Regions from separate parts of the Pseudoalteromonas sp. M58 genome, predicted to be linked through region 3. Evidence: predicted binding sites of a transcription regulator. Region 3 holds the regulator's gene; each other region holds the start of a gene.

Region 1 (4,311 bases), 770 kb from region 3:
ACAAACAATAAAAAAACCGCAACGAGTGTGCGGTTTTTTTATTGCTAATAAGCTAAAACTTATTATTGGTTACTTACATACATCAGCAACAGCGTTAGCAAAGTAATCGATGTTTGCTTGACTAATTCCCGCTACGTTTACACGGCTAGAGCCCACAATATAAATACCGTAGTCTTTTTGTAGACGCTCGATTTGCTCTTTATTAATACCTAAGAAAGAGAACATACCGTGTTGGCGGTCTATAAATGAGAAGTCTTGAGCAATGTCTTTGGCTGCAAGGCTGTCTTTAATTAAACTACGTAAACCATTAATACGGTTACGCATTTCATCAAGTTCACTGTGCCATAACTGCGTTAACTCTGTGCTGCTTAAAATGGTGTTTACAATGTCTGCACCGTGCGCTGGCGGCATAGAATAAATGCTACGTACCACACTTAATAATACCGAGTTTGAAATATCAGCGGTTGCACTGTCTTTTGCAATAATTGAACACGCACCAATACGCTCACGGTATAAGCCAAAGTTTTTAGAACATGATGAACAAATGATCAACTCTTCAACCGCATTGGCTAAAATACGTAAACCATTGGCATCTTCTTCTAAAGAAGAACCAAAACCTTGGTATGCAATATCAATCAATGGCGTAAAGCCCACATCTTTTGCAAGTTCAGCAATAGTATTCCATTGTGTTTCGTTTAAATCCATACCACTTGGGTTGTGACAACATGCATGTAATAACACAACATCGCCCTTAGGCACCTGTGTTAATGTTTCAACCATTTCATCAAACAATAAATCTTTGTTTTCGTAGTCGTAGTATGGGTATTCTTTAACAGTTAAGCCTGCAGCTTCAAATAAGCTAATGTGGTTAGCCCACGTTGGGTTAGTAACCCATACAGTTGCGCCTGGGTTACAACGTACAATAAATTCTGCTGCAACACGAAGTGCGCCTGTACCACCAGGTGCTTGTGCTGTGCGTACGCGATTAGCTAATAATGCTGGGTGCTCACCAAGAAGAAGATTTTCCATTTGTTGACAGTAATCTAAGTTACCAGCAAGACCAATGTAAGATTTGCTCATTTCATTTTCTAAACGAAACGCTTCTGCTTTTTTTACTGACTTTAATACCGGGGTATTCCCCTGCTCGTCTTTATATACACCAACCCCTAAGTCAATCTTATTAGGGTTAGTATCTTGCTTATAGGCCGCCATAAGGCCAAGAATAGGGTCTGTTGGTAATGGTTTTAATACTGAGAACATTGACTATCTCTTCGTTATTTAGGGGTTAGCTGTTGCGCTAAGCTTAACATAAAAACTCTCTCGATTGACCAGTGTTATTTACACTAAAAAGTGAGGAATTTTAATACAGCATGCAATTAATAATGCGAGTGTCGCATTATCAAAAAAATCCGTGTTAAAGGCTTCGCCATCGATAATGCCAATGCACTGCTTTTGTGCATTAAATAGTGGTAAACAGGCCTCTGCTTTTACCTTAGGATCGCAGGTGTAATACTCACCACCCGCGGCTAAATATTGCTCAACATTATTAATGACACGTCCTTTACCACTGAGTGCCACTTGCACATTATTACTGCCGGTTGCAAATTCAGCGGTGAGCGGAAATAAAGGGCGACTCGGTGCACCAAAATAAGCGAGCTTTAATAACTGCTCGCCTTCAGGGGTGGCCGTATTTTGATAGATGCCATACCAATCTAACTGGGTGTTTTCGATTACATAGTCAACAATCAACTGAAGTTGCGCTAACTTTGCCGTTGTTTGCGTATTTTGGCTAACGTAATCGTTTAAATTAAACGGCTCATCTTGCAAGTAGCCGAATAAACTACATGCGCCACCTTCACCGAGTTCTGGAATTTGATACTGCCAACGCACGGCCGGTGCAGCATTGCTATTTAAGTACTGCTCAAGCTTTTCTAGCTCAGCATTAATTAACTGTTGCTCTACATTAAGCTGAGCTTGCTCTAAATAAGAATTTATCATTTGGCCATCCATACATCTATAATGCCGAAATAGTAGCATGGATATTTTTATAGCGCTAGCCAATTTAAAGCGCTTTTTAAAATCCTTAAGCACTTTTATTCATAAGCACTATTGCGGTACTTAAACAGAGGATGTTTATCTTTGCGGGATTAAAAGGTGTTCAGCTTAGGCGCAAAAATTACGCCTTTGCGTCACAAATTTGTTATTATTTAGCCCAATATTAGATTCAATCTTAGATAGGTTAATTATGAGTGATAATCACTTAGTGTATTCAACAGCAACAGGGCGAATTGACCAGCCAAAGCCAGAAAAAGAACTGGATGTAAAACTATTTAAAGACGGGTCTATTCGCATAGAGCGTCAAACCAAAGGTCGAAAAGGTAAAGGCGTAATGCTAGTTGTAGGATTAGATCCCCAACAGCACGATTTAAAAAAGTTAGCAAAAACAATAAAAAGTAAGATGGGCCAAGGTGGCGCAGTAAAAGAAGGAGTTATTGAAGTACAAGGTGATGATCGCGATAAGTTAAAGGCGATTTTAGAAGGATTAAAGTTTAAGGTAAAAATTGCGGGTGGTTAACCCGCAATTTTTGTTCTATTCAGGGACTTTTAACGCAGCTAATTGATCAAACAACACAGGGATATCGGCTTCGGCTACGGGCTTACTAAAGTAATAGCCTTGCACAATAAAACAATTATTGTTTTGTAAAAATTCAACTTGCTCTATTGTTTCAACCCCTTCAGCAACCACATCAAGCTTGAGCTTTTGTGCCATCGCAATAATCGCAGCGGTGATCTCCATATCATTATCATCTTCAGGGATATCTTTAACAAACGAGCGGTCAATTTTAAGAATATCAACAGGAAAACGTTTAAGGTAACTCAACGAAGAATAGCCCGTACCAAAATCGTCAATAGAAATTGAAATACCCAGCTTTTTCAATTGATGTAGCTGATCAATAGCCGCCTCAACATTACCCATTAGCATGCTCTCAGTCAGTTCAAGGTGCAGGCTTTTAGCATTAATTTGCGTCTCTATGATTATTTTTTTCAGCATAGGTACTAAGCTTGCGTCTTTAAACTGCCTTGCTGACAGGTTTATCGACATGTTGCTCGCTCTACCTTGTTGCTCTAGTCGTTTAGTGAACTCACACGCTTGTTGTAATACCCACTTACCAAGTTCCACAATTAAACCCGTTGCCTCAGCAATAGGAATAAATTTAGTAGGTGGAATGAATCCCTGCGTAGGATGGAACCAGCGAAGCAATGCTTCATATCCCACTACACTATTATCTCGACAATCAACTTGTGGCTGATAATGCAGTGTGAGTTGTTTTTCTTTAATTGCATGGCGCAACTCATTTTCAAGGAATAATCGCTCATTGGCGGCTGCATTTAGATCTTGGCTGTAAAAGTGGAACGTATTGCGCCCTTTCGCTTTTGCTTCATACATGGCTAAATCGGCATGTTTTAATAACTGATCTTCTTCTAGGCTATCAAATGGCGCCAAGGTAATACCAATACTGGCACTAACAATCACTTCGTTACTACCTAATTTTATTGGCTGATTTAACGTTTTTTGAATGGTGTCAGCGACTTCCGATGCTTCTTTTTGATGCTCAATACCACTGAGTAATACCGCAAACTCATCACCGCCTAAACGGGCTATAGTATCTTCTGCTCGTAAGCGCTGCTTTAAGCGCGTTGCCACTTCAACCAATAGTTGATCGCCTGCATCATGACCTAAAGTATCGTTAATACGCTTAAATTCATCCAAATCAAAATAAAATAAAGCAAACGAGTAACGCCCTCTTTCAGCAAGCGCCATCGACTTTCTAAGCTGCATTCTAAAGAATGTACGATTAGCAAGCCCGGTTAATGTGTCGAAGTAAGCGAGCTGTTCCATTTTGCGTTGGCTTTCTTTTACAAATGAAATATCTTGCGCTGAAGCAACGTAACTGGTGATTTTTCCACCATCTTCACGAATAGGTGACACACTCAGCGATACCCATATGGGTGGCTTGTTTTGCGCTTCAATAAGGGTATCCCCTCGCCAGTAATTACGGTTGCGCAAATCAATATCAATGTCCTCTACCAGCATGGTCATTTCATTAGCAATAATAGTCAGAAGTGGCTGGCGCAGGAAATCACTTTCTGCAAAGTCGGTCATTTCCAGCATTTTTGGATTAACATATTCAATCACAAAGTTTTCATCAGTGATCACCACACCCGTGCCCGAGAAGGCAACCGCTTTAGACAAGCGATTTGCAGCCTTTTCTGCAATTTCTTTTTCTATTATGCGCTGGTTTAAGCCAT
Region 2 (4,311 bases), 600 kb from region 3:
ACTCATTGGGTAAGCCCGCGTTAGGATGAACAGAGACAAAGGTTTCGCACACACGTGATAGCTCTTCAACGTATTGGCGCAGTAAATCTGGCCCAAGGGCGCAATTTAAGCCAATTGAAAGCGGCTTAATATGACGAATAGAGTTATAAAATGCTTCGGTGGTTTGCCCTGAAAGCGTACGGCCTGAGGCATCAGTAATAGTACCTGAAATCATCACTGGCAATGTGCGCCCTGCTTGTTCAAACGCTTCTTCTACTGCGAACGAGGCGGCTTTTGCATTAAGCGTGTCGAATATGGTTTCGATTAAAATAATATCTACACCGCCCTCCATAAGCGCAAGGGTTGACTCAACATACGCAGTCACTAACTTATCAAAGGTGATATTACGATAGCCGGGGTCGTTTACATCCGGCGATAACGAACAGGTTTTAGACGTTGGCCCTAACACACCGGCTACATAGCGCGGTTTTTCTGGGGTTTTGGCGCTAAATTCATCACATGAAGCGCGGGCTAACTTAGCCGACTCTAAATTGACTTCACGGCTTATGCTCGCCATGTCGTAATCTTCCATCGAAATGGTGGTAGAGTTAAAGGTGTTAGTTTCGATAATATCGGCACCAGCGGCTAAAAAGCTGCGGTGTATATCAGTAATAATTTCTGGCTTGGTTAGGCTTAATAAATCGTTGTTGCCTTTAATAAGCACGTGCCAATCTTTAAAACGTTCACCACGGTAGTCTTGCTCTTCAAGCTTATGCGCTTGGATCATGGTTCCCATTGCACCATCTAAAATTAAAATGCGCTGTTTGAGCGCAGCGCTCAGCTCTTGATGCTTATTGTTTTGAGGATTATTCGGCATAGTTGTTAGTCCTTACGTCTTGGCTAACTAAGTTAATATCATAGGGTGTGGTTTGGTAAACGTAATAATTTAACCAGTTTGAAAACAGCAAAAACGCGTGGCTTTGCCATGTTTTAGATGGTTGCTTGCTGGCATCGTCATCAGGAAAATAGTTTTCGGGCTTTGGCGCATCAGGGCTTTTTTGTAAATCGCGCTCATATTCGGCTTTTAAACTGTCGGCATCGTATTCTGGGTGGCCGGTAATAAACACTTGGCTGCCCGATTTATTTTTAAGTAAATAAGCCCCGACTCGTTCAGAGCCCGCTAATACCACCAGCTCTTCACAGGCGTTTATTTTATTTATATCTATGTGGCCATAGCGTGAGTGCGGCACTAAAAAGGTATCGTCAAAGCCGCGGGTAAGTGCACCATGGGCAAAGTAGCATTGATGGGTAAACACCCCACACAGTTTATTTTCTTTTAAATCGCGCTTTAAATTATAACGGTGATATAAAGCCGCGTGGGCAGCCCAGCAAGAAAACAAGGTAGAGGTTACATGCTGCTCGGCCCAATCAATAATCACTTTGAATTCTTCCCAATACGCCACCTCTTCATACTCTAAATGTGCGAGCGGCGCACCGGTAATTAATAGTGCATCATAGTTGTTGTCTTTCACTTCTGAGAAATAACGATAAAAGGTATCTAAGTGTTGCTCTGAGTTACTACTGCTACGGTGCGTGTCTAGGCGCAATAGCTCAACATTTACTTGCAGCGGAGAATTAGCCAACAAGCGAATAAACTGTACTTCGGTTTCTACTTTATTAGGCATAAGATTAAGAATAGCCAAACGCATAGGGCGTATTTCTTGCGTTTTTGCACGTGTTTTTGGCATTACAAACACGTTTTCATGACGTAAACGTGCAATAGCTGGCAATTCATCTTCTACTGTAATTGGCATTCTTAAAGCTCCTGCTCATAAAAACCGAGAATTAATACGCTCTCATTATGAACAGAATGCCAAAAATATCAACCTCTAGATGTATAGATGTCTAAATGAAATTTATTCACGCGGTTTGTACAAATTGAATATGTACTTTAAAACAGCCCCATTCGTTGACTGTTTCACCTGTGAGCCACTACAATACAGCATTGAAATTTTTATTATTATTGAAGGCTTCTTCCATGGTTTTACCTGATAAGTTTATATTCTCGATGAGTCGAGTATCTAAGGTTGTGCCACCAAAACGCACTATCTTAAAAGATATTTCGTTGCATTTTTTCCCAGGCGCAAAAATTGGTGTGCTAGGTCTAAATGGTTCTGGTAAATCATCATTACTACGCATTATGGCAGGTGTTGATGAAGATTTTGAAGGTGAAGCTCGCCCTCAACCAGGCACTAAAATTGGTTACTTGCCGCAAGAGCCTGTTTTGGACGAAAGCAAAACAGTTCGTGAAATTGTTGAAGAAGCTGTAGGTGAAGTAAAACATGCCCTTAACCGCCTTGACGAAGTGTATAACGAATACGCAATGGAAGGCGCTGACTTTGACGCACTGGCTAAAGAACAAGGTGAATTAGAAGCGGTTATTCAAGCGCACGATGGTCATAATATCGATAACGTATTAGAGCGTGCAGCCGATGCTCTGCGTTTACCTGAGTGGGATGCTAAAATTGAGCACCTATCGGGTGGTGAACGCCGCCGTGTTGCTATTTGTCGTTTATTACTTGAAAAACCAGATATGCTTATTCTCGATGAGCCAACTAACCACTTAGATGCTGAGTCGGTTGCCTGGTTAGAGCGCTTCCTACATGACTACGAAGGCACTGTTGTGGCAGTAACGCATGACCGTTACTTCCTTGATAATGTTGCTGGCTGGATTTTAGAGCTTGACCGTGGTGAAGGTATTCCGTGGGAAGGTAACTACTCGTCTTGGCTTGAGCAAAAAGATGCCCGCTTACAACAAGAGCAAAAATCTGAAAAAGCACGTCAAAAGTCGATTGCACAAGAACTTGAATGGGTTCGTTCAAACCCTAAAGGTCGTCAAGCTAAGTCAAAAGCGCGTATGGCACAGTTTAGCGAGCTACAACAGTCTGATTACCAAAAACGTAACGAAACCAACGAGCTGTTTATTCCACCTGGCCCACGTTTAGGTGACCAAGTATTAGAAGTAAACAACTTACGTAAAAGCTTTGGCGACCGTGTTTTAATTGATGATTTAAGCTTTAGCATGCCTAAAGGCGCTATTGTGGGTATTATTGGTGCCAATGGTGCAGGTAAATCAACGCTATTCAAAATGCTAAGCGGTGAAGAGCAGCCAGATAGCGGTAATATCAGCATTGGTGAAACAGTAGAACTGGCAACTGTTGATCAGTTCCGTGGCAACATGGACGAAAGCAAAACGGTATTCCAAGAAATCTCTGATGGCCAAGATGTACTAAAAATTGGTAACTTTGAGTTCCCAAGCCGTGCTTATGTTAGCCGTTTTAACTTTAAAGGTAACGATCAACAAAAGTTTGTTAAAGACCTTTCAGGTGGTGAGCGCAACCGTTTACACCTAGCTAAGCTGTTAAAAGCAGGCGGCAACTTAGTACTACTGGATGAGCCAACCAATGACTTGGACGTTGAAACATTACGTGCCCTTGAGAATGCTATTTTAGAATTCCCTGGTTGTGTCATGTGTATCTCGCATGACCGTTGGTTCCTTGACCGTATTGCTACACACATTTTAGATTACCGTGACGAAGGCCAAATTAACTTCTTTGATGGTAACTACACTGAGTACGAAGAGTGGCTTAAAAAGACCCTTGGCGCAGAAGCTGCACAGCCTAAGCGTATTAAGTACAAAAAAATTGGCTAACAGCCACAGTGAATAAGTTAAAAGCCCTGCATTTTATGCGGGGCTTTTTTATGCGAGCTATTTTTATCTTTGAGCAAATTGGCGTGTTGAGCATTACCAGCTATGCTTATTATAAATAACAACTTTATAAGATTATTATGCAAAACCGTCGGCAATTTTCTCGTATTATGTTCTCTACAGCAGCGCAATTGGAAACGGCTAGCTCCCAGTATGCATGTACCCTATTAGATATTTCTTTACATGGTGCACTGATCACTAAAAGCGATGCCTTTACATGCAACAAAAATGACGAAGCAATATTACGTTTTACCTTGCCACAAAGCGATATTGAAATAAAAATGCCGGTGGTTATTCGTCACATAGAAGAAAACCATATTGGTCTTAAATGTCATAACATTGATATAGACAGCATTACGCATTTAAAGCGCTTGGTTGAACTAAACCTTGCTGATGAAACATTATTACACCGTGAGCTTGAAACGCTTATTTACCAAACATAAATAGACGCACTGCGTGAAGTTGATTACCATAACCAAAAATAATTAAACGACGCAGATATGAGTTTAAATCCCAATCTACCTTTAGTTTATCATCCTAATTACTCGTTTAGTTTTGATCCC
Region 3 (4,311 bases):
TCTGCAACTTGTTCATGCGGAAACAAATTCGAAACTCGTTCTACTCTGTGTAAAGACATTCACTTAGACGTATGTTCTGCGTGTCACCCGTTTTACACTGGTAAGCAAAAGATTTTAGACACTGGCGGCCGTGTTGATCGCTTCAACAAGCGCTTCGGTGCACTTAGCAGCAAAAAATAATTTTTTGTTTCTATGTAAAAAAAAGCACCTTAGGGTGCTTTTTTTGTGGCCAAGATTTACTTTCCTACCTGCTTTCTTAGCAATTTTGTATTTATTTTTTTTGCATAACTATTTCCTGTTCTTATTCTGAGTATGCATAAACATTTGCAGACAAAACAGCCAATATTCTCTATATTTTTATTTGTTAAACTTTAAAGATGGTACTCAAATGCAGGTAACGTGAGGTTATTTGTGTTTAAAGTTAAATAAAATTCGGTATTTCACTATTTTAATTTAAGACTAAAAAATACGCTTTATAAAAATAGAACAAGGGCAAAAAGTACCTGTGTTTTTCATTTTTATGACGAATTTATATTTTAAAAATGTCAGGATAATCTAGGGAAGTTGCTGATAAATCACTTAAAATTAACAGTTCTAGCATATAACAGGATAGACCTGATATTGCTTGGAATTTAAAAATAATAAAGGTATCGTAGATTAAAACTACCTCTCACTTTAACTTAAATTGCAGGATATAATCGCGTTATGTCAGATTTTCGTGAACAAGCACTACATTACCATGCCCATCCCGTTCCAGGTAAAATCAGTATTGAGCTGACCAAGCCCGCTGAGACGGTTAAAGACCTCGCGCTCGCATACAGCCCCGGTGTCGCAGAACCTGTTCGTGAAATTGCCGCTGATCCAGCAAATGCCTACAAATATACTGGTAAAGGAAATATGGTTGCGGTTATTACTAACGGCACCGCAATTTTAGGCTTAGGTAATTTAGGTCCACTGGCTTCAAAACCCGTTATGGAAGGTAAAGCGCTACTATTTAAGCGTTTTGCAGGGTTAGACTCTATAGATATTGAAGTTAAGCACCGTACTACCGAAGACTTTATTAACACGGTGGCTAATATTGCCGACACTTTTGGTGGAATTAATTTAGAAGATATTAAAGCGCCCGAGTGTTTTGAAATAGAAAAAGCGCTTATAGAGCGTTGTAGCATTCCTGTTTTTCATGATGATCAGCATGGTACGGCTATTGTAACGGCTGCGGGTATGCTAAACGCGCTGGAAGTACAGGGCAAAGCAATTGAAGATGCAATTATTGTATGTTTAGGTGCCGGCGCTGCAGCTGTTGCCTGTATGGAGCTTTTAATTAAATGTGGCGCGTTGCGTGAACATATTTATATGTTAGATCGCAAAGGAGTTATTCATACGCGTCGTGATGACTTGAATGAATATAAGCAATTATTTGCAAACAATACCGATAAACGTACTTTACAAGATGTAATTGAAGATGCCGATGTGTTTGTGGGTGTATCGGGCCCTAATTTATTAGCCCCTGAAGATTTAAAATTAATGGCTGATAGACCCGTGGTATTTGCTTGTTCAAACCCCGATCCTGAAATCGATCCGCAATTAGCACACGCTGCACGTAACGATTTAATTATGGCTACAGGTCGCTCTGATTATCCGAATCAAGTTAATAACGTATTGTGTTTTCCGTTTATTTTCCGTGGTGCGTTAGATGTACGTGCCAGTGAAATAAACGACGAGATGAAAATTGCTGCTGTAGAAGCAATTCGTAGTATTGCTAAAGAGCCCGTACCGACTGAAGTGCTTACTGCCGCAGGTATCGACAAATTAGAGTTTGGTGCTAAATATATTATACCAAAACCAATGGATCCACGTTTGTTACCACGTATAGCTAAAGCGGTTGCGCAGGCGGCGGTAGACTCTGGCGTTGCACAAATTGATATGCCAGAAAACTACATGGCGTAATTGTTAAGTATAAATTAGCGCAAAAAAAACCTCAGCATTTGCTGAGGTTTTTTTGTATAAAGACCCTTCTAGTCTTCATTTAAAATAGGCACTTCTAGTCCCATTTCTTGCATTATTTTCTTCACTTCTTCAGGTACTTTTTCTGCGTTATCTTTACGCAAATCATCATCATTAGGCAGCGGTTGCCCGGTAAACGCATGCAAAAACGCTTCGCATAAAAGCTCGCTATTTGTTGCATGACGTAAGTTGTTTATTTGACGACGAGTACGTTCATCAGTTAATACTTTTAATACATTTAGCGGGATCGAAACGGTGATCTTCTTTACTTGTTCGGATTTTTTCCCGTGTTCTGCGTATGGGTGAATATATTCACCATTCCATTTAGCCATAAGATGTATCGTTGCCTCAGATTATAAATTGCTCACACAGCATCAAAGCGTGTAAATATGCGTGAAATTCTATCGGTTTAAAAAAGATAGTCAAATACTAGTTATTTAGCTATCTAGACATTTAAATGTTTTGACATCTTAAATTGCATGCGCTACCTTTTAGACGTCTAAACATCCAAATTAGTAAAGGTAGCGAAAATGAGTGAAAAAAATAAGGCAACAATTGCTGTTCGTAGTGGAATAGAAGCCGACAAACAGCATGGTGCGGTTGTTCCACCGCTTTATTTATCAACAACTTACTCATTTGCTGACTTTGATACAAAGCGTCAATATGATTATGGCCGCAGTGGTAACCCTAATCGTGACATTTTGGCTGAGGCGCTCACGGAGCTTGAAGGTGGCGCTAAAGGCATTATTACCGCAACAGGCATGGCAGCCGTTCACCTAACAACACAATTACTTAATAGTGACGATACGTTAGTGATCCCTCATGACTGTTATGGTGGCAGCTATCGCTTATTTACTTCGCTAGAAAAGCGCGGCTTATTAAAACTAGAAGTGGTCGATTTTACCAAAAGCGACAGTTTGACACGCATCCTTGCTATTAAACCTAAGCTGATTTGGATTGAAACACCTAGCAATCCTATTTTACGCTTAACAGATATTAAAGCGGTAACTGATACAGCTAAACAGTGTGGTGCACTGGTTGCCGCCGACAACACATTTTTATCGCCAGCATTACAAAACCCGATTAAGTTTGGCGCTGATATTGTGGTGCACTCAACCACAAAATATATCAATGGCCATTCAGACGTTGTTGGTGGCGCGGTTATCGCAGCGACTGCTGAGTTAGGTGAAGAGTTAGCGTGGTGGGCAAATAACATTGGCATCACCGGCGCGCCATTTGATAGCTATTTAACGCTCAGAGGCTTACGTACTTTAAACGTGCGTTTAAGGCAACACCAAGAAAGTGCACTCGCCATTGCACAGTATTTAGAACGCTCCCAGTTTGTTGCCCAAGTTTACTACCCAGGTCTTGAATCACACCCTCAACATGCGCTAGCTAAGGCGCAGCAGCTTGGCTTTGGTGCTATGGTTAGCTTTGATATAAAAGGCGATATAAACGATGCTGCAGCGTTTTTAACGCGCTTAAATGAATTTAGCTTAGCGGAATCATTAGGTGGAGTAGAAAGTTTGATTTGTCACCCTGCGACTATGACCCACGCCGGCATGGACGCAACCGCGCGTGCAGAAGCCGGAGTAGGCGACACGCTTATTCGTATTTCGGTGGGTATTGAAGATGTAAATGATTTACTCGCTGACTTAGACAGGGTATTTAATTTGGTGCGCCCAGGACAAGCCGATCCCGGCCTATCGGCAAAAAGTGGTGCTAGTGAATCATTTGGTTCAGCAAAGTTAAACGCGGCGCATCCGGCGTTATGGTAGTGCATACCAATCTTCAAAATACAAAACATAAATGCGAGTCGGTATTAATATGGTAAATCAGGTTCATAAATTTGGTGGTTCGAGTTTAAGCTCAGCGGATCGCTTTAAAAGTGTCGCAAATATTATTTTAACTCATGCTCAAGCTGGGGATTGTGTGGTGGTATCGGCTGCCGGTAAAACCACCGATACCTTAGTTAAACTGTGGCAAAGCTATCAACAGCAAGACACTCAAGCTATTGCTGATATTGTATTGCTATTGAGTAACCATCAAATAGCTCTGATTGAGCAATTATTAATAGCTAACGCTAAGCACCATGCGCTTGATTTACTTGAAACTGAGCTCAGTATTATTACCAAGCAGGCTAAGCAAGGAACATTAGCTGAAGCTGCGTTATTAGCACATGGTGAATTGTGGTCTGCAAGGTTACTAAGCGCTTACTTAGAACAGCTTAACGTTAGCGCTTGTGCCCATGACGCTAGGCAGTTATTTACGTTAGATGCCGGACAGCTGCAGCATGCTAATAATCAG

Evidence for each region. Region 3 encodes MetJ, which represses methionine synthesis genes. Its sites were predicted from a motif close to TAGACGTCTAGACGTCTA; they were not measured.
Region 1: AAGD16_RS05090 (translation initiation factor) is a predicted target of MetJ. The motif match lies at 2,000-2,017, and genes of this name have one in related genera.
Region 2: metA (homoserine O-succinyltransferase) is a predicted target of MetJ. The motif match lies at 1,870-1,887, and genes of this name have one in related genera.

The regions. Positions count from the first base shown of each region.
Region 1 is NZ_CP152390.1:1,095,850-1,100,160, reverse strand. Features, by position in the region: gene AAGD16_RS05100 (amino acid aminotransferase) at 70-1,260, opposite strand; gene AAGD16_RS05095 (GAF domain-containing protein) at 1,339-1,998, opposite strand; gene AAGD16_RS05090 (translation initiation factor) at 2,246-2,575, shown strand; gene AAGD16_RS05085 (EAL domain-containing protein) at 2,591-4,311, opposite strand, start outside.
Region 2 is NZ_CP152390.1:927,321-931,631, reverse strand. Features, by position in the region: gene AAGD16_RS04300 (homocysteine S-methyltransferase family protein) at 1-856, opposite strand, end outside; gene metA (homoserine O-succinyltransferase) at 846-1,793, opposite strand; gene ettA (energy-dependent translational throttle protein EttA) at 2,018-3,691, shown strand; gene AAGD16_RS04285 (PilZ domain-containing protein) at 3,829-4,191, shown strand; gene AAGD16_RS04280 (histone deacetylase) at 4,249-4,311, shown strand, end outside.
Region 3 is NZ_CP152390.1:328,309-332,619, forward strand. Features, by position in the region: gene rpmE (50S ribosomal protein L31) at 1-180, shown strand, start outside; gene AAGD16_RS01485 (malic enzyme-like NAD(P)-binding protein) at 706-1,947, shown strand; gene metJ (met regulon transcriptional regulator MetJ) at 2,016-2,336, opposite strand; gene metB (cystathionine gamma-synthase) at 2,535-3,782, shown strand; gene metL (bifunctional aspartate kinase/homoserine dehydrogenase II) at 3,832-4,311, shown strand, end outside.